Linked DNA regions of Tolumonas auensis DSM 9187. The protein of the gene in region 1 interacts with the protein of each later gene in a pairwise test. Links are inferred from orthologs where the notes say so. Each region holds a gene or a part of one and is shown in the gene's direction. Other genes may lie near its edges.

Evidence for each region. Proteins that work in one complex are often made in the same cells at the same time.
Region 2: the proteins of btsR (region 1) and TOLA_RS04155 interact in binary tests that used the Escherichia coli proteins (3 or more experiments, as listed by UniProt). The link is inferred for Tolumonas auensis DSM 9187 from one-to-one orthologs.

Annotation. Positions count from the first base shown.
Region 1 is NC_012691.1:1,510,443-1,514,936, reverse strand. Bases 795-3,793 are described here. They hold btsR (two-component system response regulator BtsR), read left to right. Parts: upstream 795-1,935; coding sequence 1,936-2,652; downstream 2,653-3,793. Other genes in these bases: TOLA_RS06990 (carbon starvation CstA family protein), read left to right, coding at 2,810-3,793; TOLA_RS07000 (sensor histidine kinase), read left to right, coding at 795-1,948. In the rest of the region: TOLA_RS07005 (BMP family lipoprotein), read right to left, coding at 1-25; more of TOLA_RS07000, read left to right, coding at 227-794; more of TOLA_RS06990, read left to right, coding at 3,794-4,494. UniProt on the Escherichia coli protein: Member of the two-component regulatory system BtsS/BtsR, which is part of a nutrient-sensing regulatory network composed of BtsS/BtsR, the low-affinity pyruvate signaling system YpdA/YpdB and their respective target proteins, BtsT and YhjX.
Region 2 is NC_012691.1:883,599-888,026, forward strand. The notes cover bases 547-3,479. They hold TOLA_RS04155 (glutamate-5-semialdehyde dehydrogenase), read left to right. Parts: upstream 547-1,349; coding sequence 1,350-2,609; downstream 2,610-3,479. Other genes in these bases: proB (glutamate 5-kinase), read left to right, coding at 547-1,337; hpt (hypoxanthine phosphoribosyltransferase), read left to right, coding at 2,818-3,348; TOLA_RS04165 (LacI family DNA-binding transcriptional regulator), read right to left, coding at 3,387-3,479. Also shown: esterase FrsA, read left to right, coding at 1-141; more of proB, read left to right, coding at 234-546; more of TOLA_RS04165, read right to left, coding at 3,480-4,428. UniProt on the Escherichia coli protein: Catalyzes the NADPH-dependent reduction of L-glutamate 5-phosphate into L-glutamate 5-semialdehyde and phosphate. The product spontaneously undergoes cyclization to form 1-pyrroline-5-carboxylate.

The DNA of each region.
Region 1 (4,494 bases):
CTGCCATTTTCAGAATATTATTCATCTTCTTATCCTTCCAAGGGTAATCCGGCCTGATCCCGGTAAGAGTCACAGTATATTAGTCTATGAAGTGCGGAATTCTGGTCAAGTTTTTTACCTGAAAACTTGTTATTCCGGCGCTTTATTATGAAAAAATGAACTGGTACAAAGTTAAGCGCTCTCAGTCTCCCTACAATGGGGCAAATTAAACGGATCCCATATCATCATGAGCCTTCAGCAAATCTCGCTTATCGTGTCGCTTCTGCAGCAAATGTGCGTCTATGTGGTTATTGTTTATCTGCTGAGTAAAACACCGCTTTTTCAGCCTCTTACACAAGTCACCATCAGACTACCAAATAAAATTCTCTGTTATCTGATCTTTTCTGCTTTTTGCATTATGGGTACCTACTTCGGACTCCGGATCGAAAATTCAATAGCGAATACCCGGGCGACCGGCGCCGTGCTGGGCGGAATCGTCGGCGGCCCGCTGGTCGGTTTTATGGTTGGACTGACAGGTGGCATCCATCGTTATAGCTTAGGTGGTTTTACCTCATTTGCCTGCATGATTTCGACGATTGCAGAAGGTGTCATTGGCGGACTGGTTCATCGTTATTACCTGCAGCAACGTCGTCCGGAACAGCTGTTTAATCCCTGGATCGTTTTTTCTACCGCTTTAGTCGCTGAATTCCTGCAAATGGGCATTATTCTGTTACTGGCCCGCCCGTTTGATCAGGCATGGCATCTGGTGCAGAACATCGCATTACCCATGATGCTGGCCAACAGTTTTGGCGCAGCCATTCTGATGCAGATGTTGCTGGATCGGCGGGCGATGTACGAAAAATATTCGGTCGCATTTTCTGCCCGTGCGTTGAAAATTGCCGAACGTTCGATGGGCATTCTGAATAAAGGTTTCAATCAGGAGAACTGCACCCAGCTGGCCCGTATTCTGCTGGAAGAAACGAACGTGGGTGCCGTAGCACTGACCGATCGGGAAAAACTGCTCGCGTTTATTGGTATTGGCGAAGACCATCACCTGCCCGGTTCACCGATTACCTCTTCGCATACACTCCGGGCTATAGCGAATAATGAAGTGGTTTATGCCGACGGTAACCTGATCCGTTATCACTGTACGCTCGACCCCCGCTGCAAGCTTGGTTCCACGCTGGTGATACCGTTGCGGGGTGAAGATAATCAGGTAATCGGCACCATTAAACTCTATGAACCAAAACGCAAACTGTTCTCTTCACTGAACCGTACGCTCGGTGAAGGTGTGGCAAGATTGCTTTCCACCCAGATTCTGGCAGGAAAATATTCCGCGCAGAGTGCGTTGTTAACCAAGTCGGAAATCAAGCTGCTGCACGCACAGGTTAACCCGCATTTCCTGTTTAATGCATTAAACACGCTGGCTTCCGTTATCCGAACTGATCCGGAGAAAGCCCGGCAGTTAGTCCAGCATCTGTCGCTGTTTTTCCGGAAAAACTTACGGCGGGGCGCAGAAGAAGTCACCCTGAAAGAAGAGCTGGAACACGTAAATAGTTATTTACAGATAGAACTGGCCCGTTTTCCTGACCGGCTTAAAGTGCACTTTAATATCGATGAATCACTGCTGAATCAAAAATTGCCGGCATTCTCACTGCAGCCCATCGTGGAAAATGCGATAAAGCACGGCATATCTCACGCTATGGATGGCGGCACCGTTACGATCACCGGTCAGCTTCAGGACGATCACTGGCAATTGCTGGTGGAAGACGATGCCGGATTGTTTGATGCACCAGCACAGCCGGATAAAAGCGAAAGTAGTAATGGCCTGGGTATGAATCTGGTCGATCGCCGCATCAAAGCTCATTACGGTGAGCAATATGGTGTTCACGTGCATTGTCAGCCGGAAGTTTTGACTCAGGTCATCATTGATTTACCGTTTTCTGAGGTTAAAACATGTTACGCGTGATCATTGTTGATGATGAATTACCCGCCAGAGAAGAGCTGCGCAGCATTCTTGAAGGATATGAAGACTTAGAGATCATCGGGGAATGCAGTAATGCGCTGGAGGCTATTCCGGCAATCCATAAGCTGCATCCGGATGTCGTCTTTCTGGATATCCAGATGCCCCGGATCAGCGGGCTGGAAATGGTGAGTATGCTTGATCCCGAGCAGATCCCGGCCATTGTCTTTGTTACTGCCTATGATGAGTTTGCGCTGAAAGCATTTGAAGAAAATGCCTTTGATTATCTGCTGAAGCCCATTGAACCATCCCGCCTGGAAAAAACACTGCACCGGTTACGTAAAGAATTAACTCACCATTCTTATCAGTCGCTGGCCGAACTGGCACCACTGCGTTCAATCCCCTGCTCGGGCCATAACCGTATTTTTTTAGTGCCGCTAACTGAGGTGGAATATATCCACAGTGATTTGGCCGGTGTACATGTCTGCAGTGCCAAGCAGGCTGGTGTTACACAACTGACCATGCGGACACTGGAAGAGAAAACATCCTTCCTGCGCTGCCACCGGCAATACATGATTAATCCGGATCAGGTGGCGGAAATTCAACTGCTGGAAAACGGCAGTGCCGAGGTCATCACCCGTGCGCAGCAACGGATCCCGGTCAGTCGCCGCTACCTGAAGCCTCTGAAGCAGAGCCTGAATATCCCATAATGGCAAAACCACTCCCCGACGGATCATAACCGCTTAATCCGCTATACAACCGCTCACCTGATTAGAAATGTTATTCCTGAAATGAGTCTCCTAAAGTGAACCTGTACCGCCAGAAAGGATCTGGCGTCAGCTTCCACTTAAATCAGGAGTAACACACATGACGCATGCAATTACATTTGTCATCAGTGCACTGTGTATTCTTGCTATTTGTTATCGGTTCTACGGTATTTTCTTTGTTCGTAAAGTACTTCAGGCCGATGACAGTCAGGTAACGCCTTCTCATGCGTTATCTGATGGCAAGAACTATGTGCCAACCAACCGCTGGGTTAACTTCGGTCAGCATTTTGCTGCTATCGCAGCTGCCGGCCCCTTAGTTGGTCCGGTTCTGGCCGCCCAGTACGGTTATCTGCCCAGTTTCCTCTGGCTGCTGATAGGCTGTGTAATTGGCGGTGCGGTGCACGATACTGTCGTGCTATTTGCCTCAATGAAATATCAGGGCAAGTCACTTTCGGAAGTTGCCAAAGCGGAGCTTGGCCCGGTAGCTGGTTGGTGTACCGGTCTGGCGATGCTGTTCATCATCACCATTACCATGGCTGGTTTGTCTATGGTCGTTGTGCACGCGCTGGAACGTAACCCTTGGGGTACTTTCGCCGTCTTCATGACCATTCCGATTTCCATGGTGGTTGGCTTATATCACAAATACACCGGCGATCTGAAAAACTCATCTATCGTTGGTTTTATTGCCGTGCTGGCCTGCGTGTTCTTCGGCCCGTACATTCAGGGCACCGTGTTCGGTGACTGGTTGACTCTGCACGAAACCACTATCAGCCTGGCACTGCCAATTTATGCCTTCTTCGCAACCGCTCTGCCAGTCTGGTTACTACTGACTCCTCGCGGTTACATCTCTTCCTTCATGAAGATTGGTGTATTCGGTGCGCTGGTGATCGGTGTGGTGTTCATCAACCCTGAAATCAAATTCCCTGCCCTGACTCAGTTCATTCATGGCGGCGGCCCTGTTCTGGGTGGTCCGGTATGGCCATTTATTTCTATCACCATCGCTTGCGGTGCAATCTCTGGTTTCCATGCCTTCATCGGTTCTGGTACTACACCGAAACTGGTCGACAAATGGAGTGACATCCTGCCTGTCGCCTTCGGTGCCATGCTGGCGGAATGTGTAGTTGGCGTGATGGCGCTGATTGCTGCCACTGCGTTACATCCTGCAGATTATTTCGCAATCAACTCATCTCCGGCTGCTTTTGCAACTCTGGGCATGAACGTTGTTGATTTGCCACAACTGTCTCAGGAAATTGGTCTGGATCTGTATGGTCGTACCGGTGGTGCCGTTACTCTGGCAGTTGGTATGTCTTACATCTTCACTAAAGTAAGCTGGTTCAGCAGCCTGGCATCTTACTTCTTTCAGTTTGTCGTTATGTTTGAAGCGGTATTTATCCTGACTGCGGTTGACTCTGGTACTCGTGTGTCCCGCTATCTGATTCAGGATTTCTTTGGCGAATTCTACTCACCACTGAAACGTCTGGACTGGTTGCCAGGTGCGATTGGTGCGAGCGTGTTAGCTTGTGTGATGTGGGGTTATCTGCTGATGTCCGGTGATATCGGTTCAGTCTGGGCACTGTTCGGGGTATCTAATCAGCTGATGGCTTCTGTGGGCCTAATCATCGGTACGACCATTATCCTGCGCCTGTCTCAGAAACGTCGTTATGCACTGACATGTCTGATCCCTCTGGCCTATCTGTTCGTGACCGTACAATATGCCGGCTACTGGATGATCAAGAATGTTTACTTCAATCCGGCGGCAAAAGGTTACAACCTGTTCAATGGTGC
Region 2 (4,428 bases), 630 kb from region 1 along the record:
CCGGAGTCTGATATCCGGATGCTGGCTTCTTCCAGTCTGAACGGAAAAGCGGTGGTGCTGGATAAAGAACCGGTCAAAGAGCAGATGAACCGCATGTTAAGCGAGATCGGCGAGTGGTTGCGTTTGCATTTTAATCTCTGATTGACTGATCGCATAAAATTGCTGCGAAATTCCGTTGCAGGGGGCGGTTAGCCTCGGTATAAAGAAGCCCTTCATGGAGGGTTATCGCAGCAATGAAAAGCAAAACCATCGTCGTCAAGCTGGGCACCAGCATTCTTACCGGCGGCACACGTAAACTGGATCAGGCTCATATGGTTGAACTGGTTCGTCAGTGTGCTGCTCTGCATCGTCATGGGCATCAGGTCGTAGTTGTGACCTCCGGCGCAATTGCTGCCGGTCGTGAGAAGTTGGGTTACCCCGATCTTCCCCCCACAATGCCCAACAAACAGATGCTGGCGGCGGTGGGACAATGTCACCTGATGCAGGTATGGCAGAATCTGTTCAGCATTTACGGGCTGCAGATTGGTCAGTTATTGCTGACCCGCGCTGATCTGGAAGATCGCGAACGTTATCTGAATGCGCGCGATACGCTGCAGACATTGCTGCACAACCGTATTATCCCTGTTATTAACGAAAACGACGCCGTTGCGATTGCCGAAATCAAAGTCGGTGATAATGACAACCTGTCAGCTCGCGCTGCAATTCTGGCCGATGCGGATTTATTGATCCTGCTGACCGATCAGAAAGGGCTGTTTACTGCTGATCCGCGTACTAATCCTGATGCAACATTGATCGAGGAAGTGACCGAAATCACCGATCAGCTGCGTAGTCTGGCCGGTGACAGCGTGAGTGGCCTCGGCACCGGTGGTATGTCTACCAAACTGCAGGCGGCCGATATTGCCTGCCGTGCGGGTATTGAAGTGGTTATTGCCAGTGGCAAGACACCGGAAGTGGTGGGCCGTCTGGCTAATAACGAAAAAGTGGGCACCCGCTTTAAAGCACAGGCCAACCCGCTGGAAGGACGCAAGAGCTGGATCCTGGCCGGTCCGCAGTCACACGGTGAAATTCACATTGATGTCGGTGCCGTGAAAGCGGTTCATGACAAAGGTTCCAGTCTGTTACCGAAAGGTATCACTAAGATTGCCGGTGAATTCGGCCGCGGTGAAGCGGTGCGTATTATCACACCGGAAGGTAAAGAGCTGGCGCGTGGTATTACCCGTTATACTGCTGATGAATTAGAACGTGTACGCGGTCATCATTCCGATGAAATCGAATCGTGTTTAGGTTACGGCTATGGTCCGGTGGCAATCCATCGCGATGACATGGTATTGCTGTAAGGGAGAATGAGCATGAGTTTATTAGCAATGGGCAAGGCAGCCCGTGAAGCGTCATTTGAGCTGGCTGTTGCGGCTACGGCACGCAAAAATCAGGCATTGCTGGCGATGGCAGAAGAACTGGAATTGCAGCAGGATGTGATCCTGGCGGCGAATGCCAAAGATATCGAAGCCGGTCGCTCCTCAGGGTTAACCGATGCCATGCTGGATCGTCTGCTGCTGAATGAGTCACGTCTGGCCGGGATTGTGGCGGATGTACGCAAAGTCGTGACGCTGGACGATCCGGTCGGTTCTGAAATTGACAGTCGCGTGCTGGAAAACGGGATGCGCCTGTCGCGTCGCCGCGTACCGATTGGCGTGATCGGCGTGATTTATGAAGCGCGTCCGAACGTCACCATTGATATCGCGGCGCTGTGTCTGAAAACCGGCAATGCCAGCATTCTGCGCGGTGGCCGTGAGACATTTAATTCCAACATGGCGCTGGTAAAAGTCATTCAGGCTGCGTTGGCGAAAACCGGTCTGCCTGCAGCATCAGTGCAATATATTGAAAGTCCGGATCGTGCGCTGGTCAGCGAATTGCTGACCATGGATCAGTATGTCGACATGATCATTCCACGCGGCGGTGCGAATCTGCATCGTCTGTGTAAAGATCAGAGCACCATTCCGGTGATCATCGGTGGTTTCGGTGTCAGCCATCTGTATGTGGATGAAAGTGCCGATCTGATTCGTGCTATCGACGTAATTGATAATGCCAAAGTACAGCGTCCGTCAGCCTGTAACTCACTGGATACGTTGCTGCTGAATGAAAAAATCGCCGCTGAGATCGTGCCCGCGCTGGTTGCCCGTATGAATCAGCAGAAAGTCACGCTGGTGGCAGAACCGAAAGCGTTTGCATTGCTGCAGGCCGCGGGTGCGGAACAGTTGCGTGCAGCCGGTGCGGAAGATTTTGACACCGAATGGCTGAGTCTGACGCTGGGTGTGAAAGTGGTCGCGGATGTCAAAGCAGCAATTGCTCATCTGCAGGAACATAATGCCTGCCATTCGGATGCAATTCTGACCAACGATCTGAAGTGCGCCGAGTATTTCATTAATGCTGCGGGCTCTGCGGCTGTGTATGTGAATGCCTCGACTCGTTTCACGGATGGCGCCCAATTTGGTCTGGGGGCAGAAGTTGCTGTTTCTACTCAGAAATTGCATGCCCGTGGTCCGATGGGCTTAACCGAACTGACCAGTTACAAGTGGATCGGTCAGGCGGATTATCTGAGCCGTAGCTGATTTACTGCCGCAATCTGAAAAAGCCACACCCGTGTTCGTGTGGCTTTTTTTATTTTTGTTTCTGTACTAACCGGGATTTTAGTTGGTTGATCCTGCTTTCGGCGCGATCTTCCGATGATAAACAAGGTATAATGCAGTATTGCCACATTTTCGTTTTAATATGCGGGCTAACCCGCAGCCAAATTTAAACAGGTAGATAGTCGTTATGATGAAGCACAGAATTGATGTGATGATCCCGGAAGATGAATTACAGGCCAAGGTGGCAGAGCTGGGGCGTCAGATCACCGCGCATTATCAGGGAACCTCTGAACTGGTGCTGATCGGATTATTGCGTGGTTCCTGCCTGTTTCTGGCTGATTTGAGCCGGCATATCGATTTACCGGTCAGTCTCGATTTCATGACCGCGTCCAGCTATGGCAACAGCACCACCTCTTCCCGTGAAGTGCGGGTACTGAAAGATCTGGATGATGAGATCAAGGGCAAAGATGTCCTGATCGTGGAAGACATCATCGACAGCGGTTTTACCTTAAGCAAAATCCGCGACATCATCGGTCTGCGTGAGCCTAAATCGCTGGCTATCTGTACGCTGCTGAATAAACCGGCGCGCCGTGAAGTGCAGGTCCCGGTTGAATGGACAGGCTTTACTATTCCGGATGAATTCGTCGTGGGCTATGGTATCGATTACGCACAGCTGTACCGTAACCTACGTTTTATCGGCAAAGTGATCCCGCAAGAGTGATCTTATGCGATTTAGAAAGCCACCTGCGGGTGGCTTTTTTATTGGGGCAGCAAATCAGTTGCCAGCAGTTTACTCAGCCGACGGGATTCCGGATGGCGCCAGCGAATACGCGCCGGAATATTCTGGGTGACTGGTGCAGACAGTGGTTTGTCTTCCATCAGCGCCATCAGCGCACTGAAAGCATTGAAGGCAAGGGCGGTATAATCCTGAGCGATGCTGTCGATGCGCAGTGGCATAAAATCCAGCAGTTCATGATCATCAAAACTGGCCAGATGTAAGCCCTGTTGCATCTGCGGATTCTGATTCAGATATTGCAGCACACCTTCCAGCAGAGAAAACGAAGCCGTGAACAGCGCTTTGGGCGAACGCCCCAGTTCATTGCAGACTTCTTCCATCATGTCATAACCGGAATAGGAGAAATAATTCCGCTGGCGGATCCATTCTGCACGGGGCGAAACATTAGCCCGTTGCAGGCCAAGAGCATACCCTTCCAGCCGTTGCTTACTCGGTGTGAGACCTGGTTCTCCGCCAAAATAGTAGACTTCATCCGGATACTGCGTGGCTAATACCTGAATCAGATTGGCGGTCGCGGCGGTGGCATCGGTCATGATCAGCGGCAGGCTGGAATCGCCAATCTGACGGCCGAGCTGTACCACCGGTACATAGCTGTGGATCTTGCTGTAAGCTTCATCACTGGTGTTACTGGAAATAACAATCAGACCATCTACCTGGCGTTGCAGCAGATTGTTAACCACTACTCTTTCCTGCTCCGGATCTTCATCCGAACAGGCGATGATGATCTGAATTCCGACATTACGGAACAGTGATTCCAGCTCCCGCGCCAGACTGGCATGCGTGAACTGGGTCAGAAAAGGGAGCACCAGACCAATGGTATGGCTGCGTGACGAACGCAATGCCCGGGCATGGAAACTGGGTTGATAACGGTGTTCTTCGGCAATCAACAGGATCCGTTGCTGCGTTTCTTCCGACACCCGGTATTCATCACCTTTGCCGTTTAATACCAAACTAGCGGTCGCCTTAGAGACGCCCGCTAATTCTGCGATGTTACTAATGGTAATA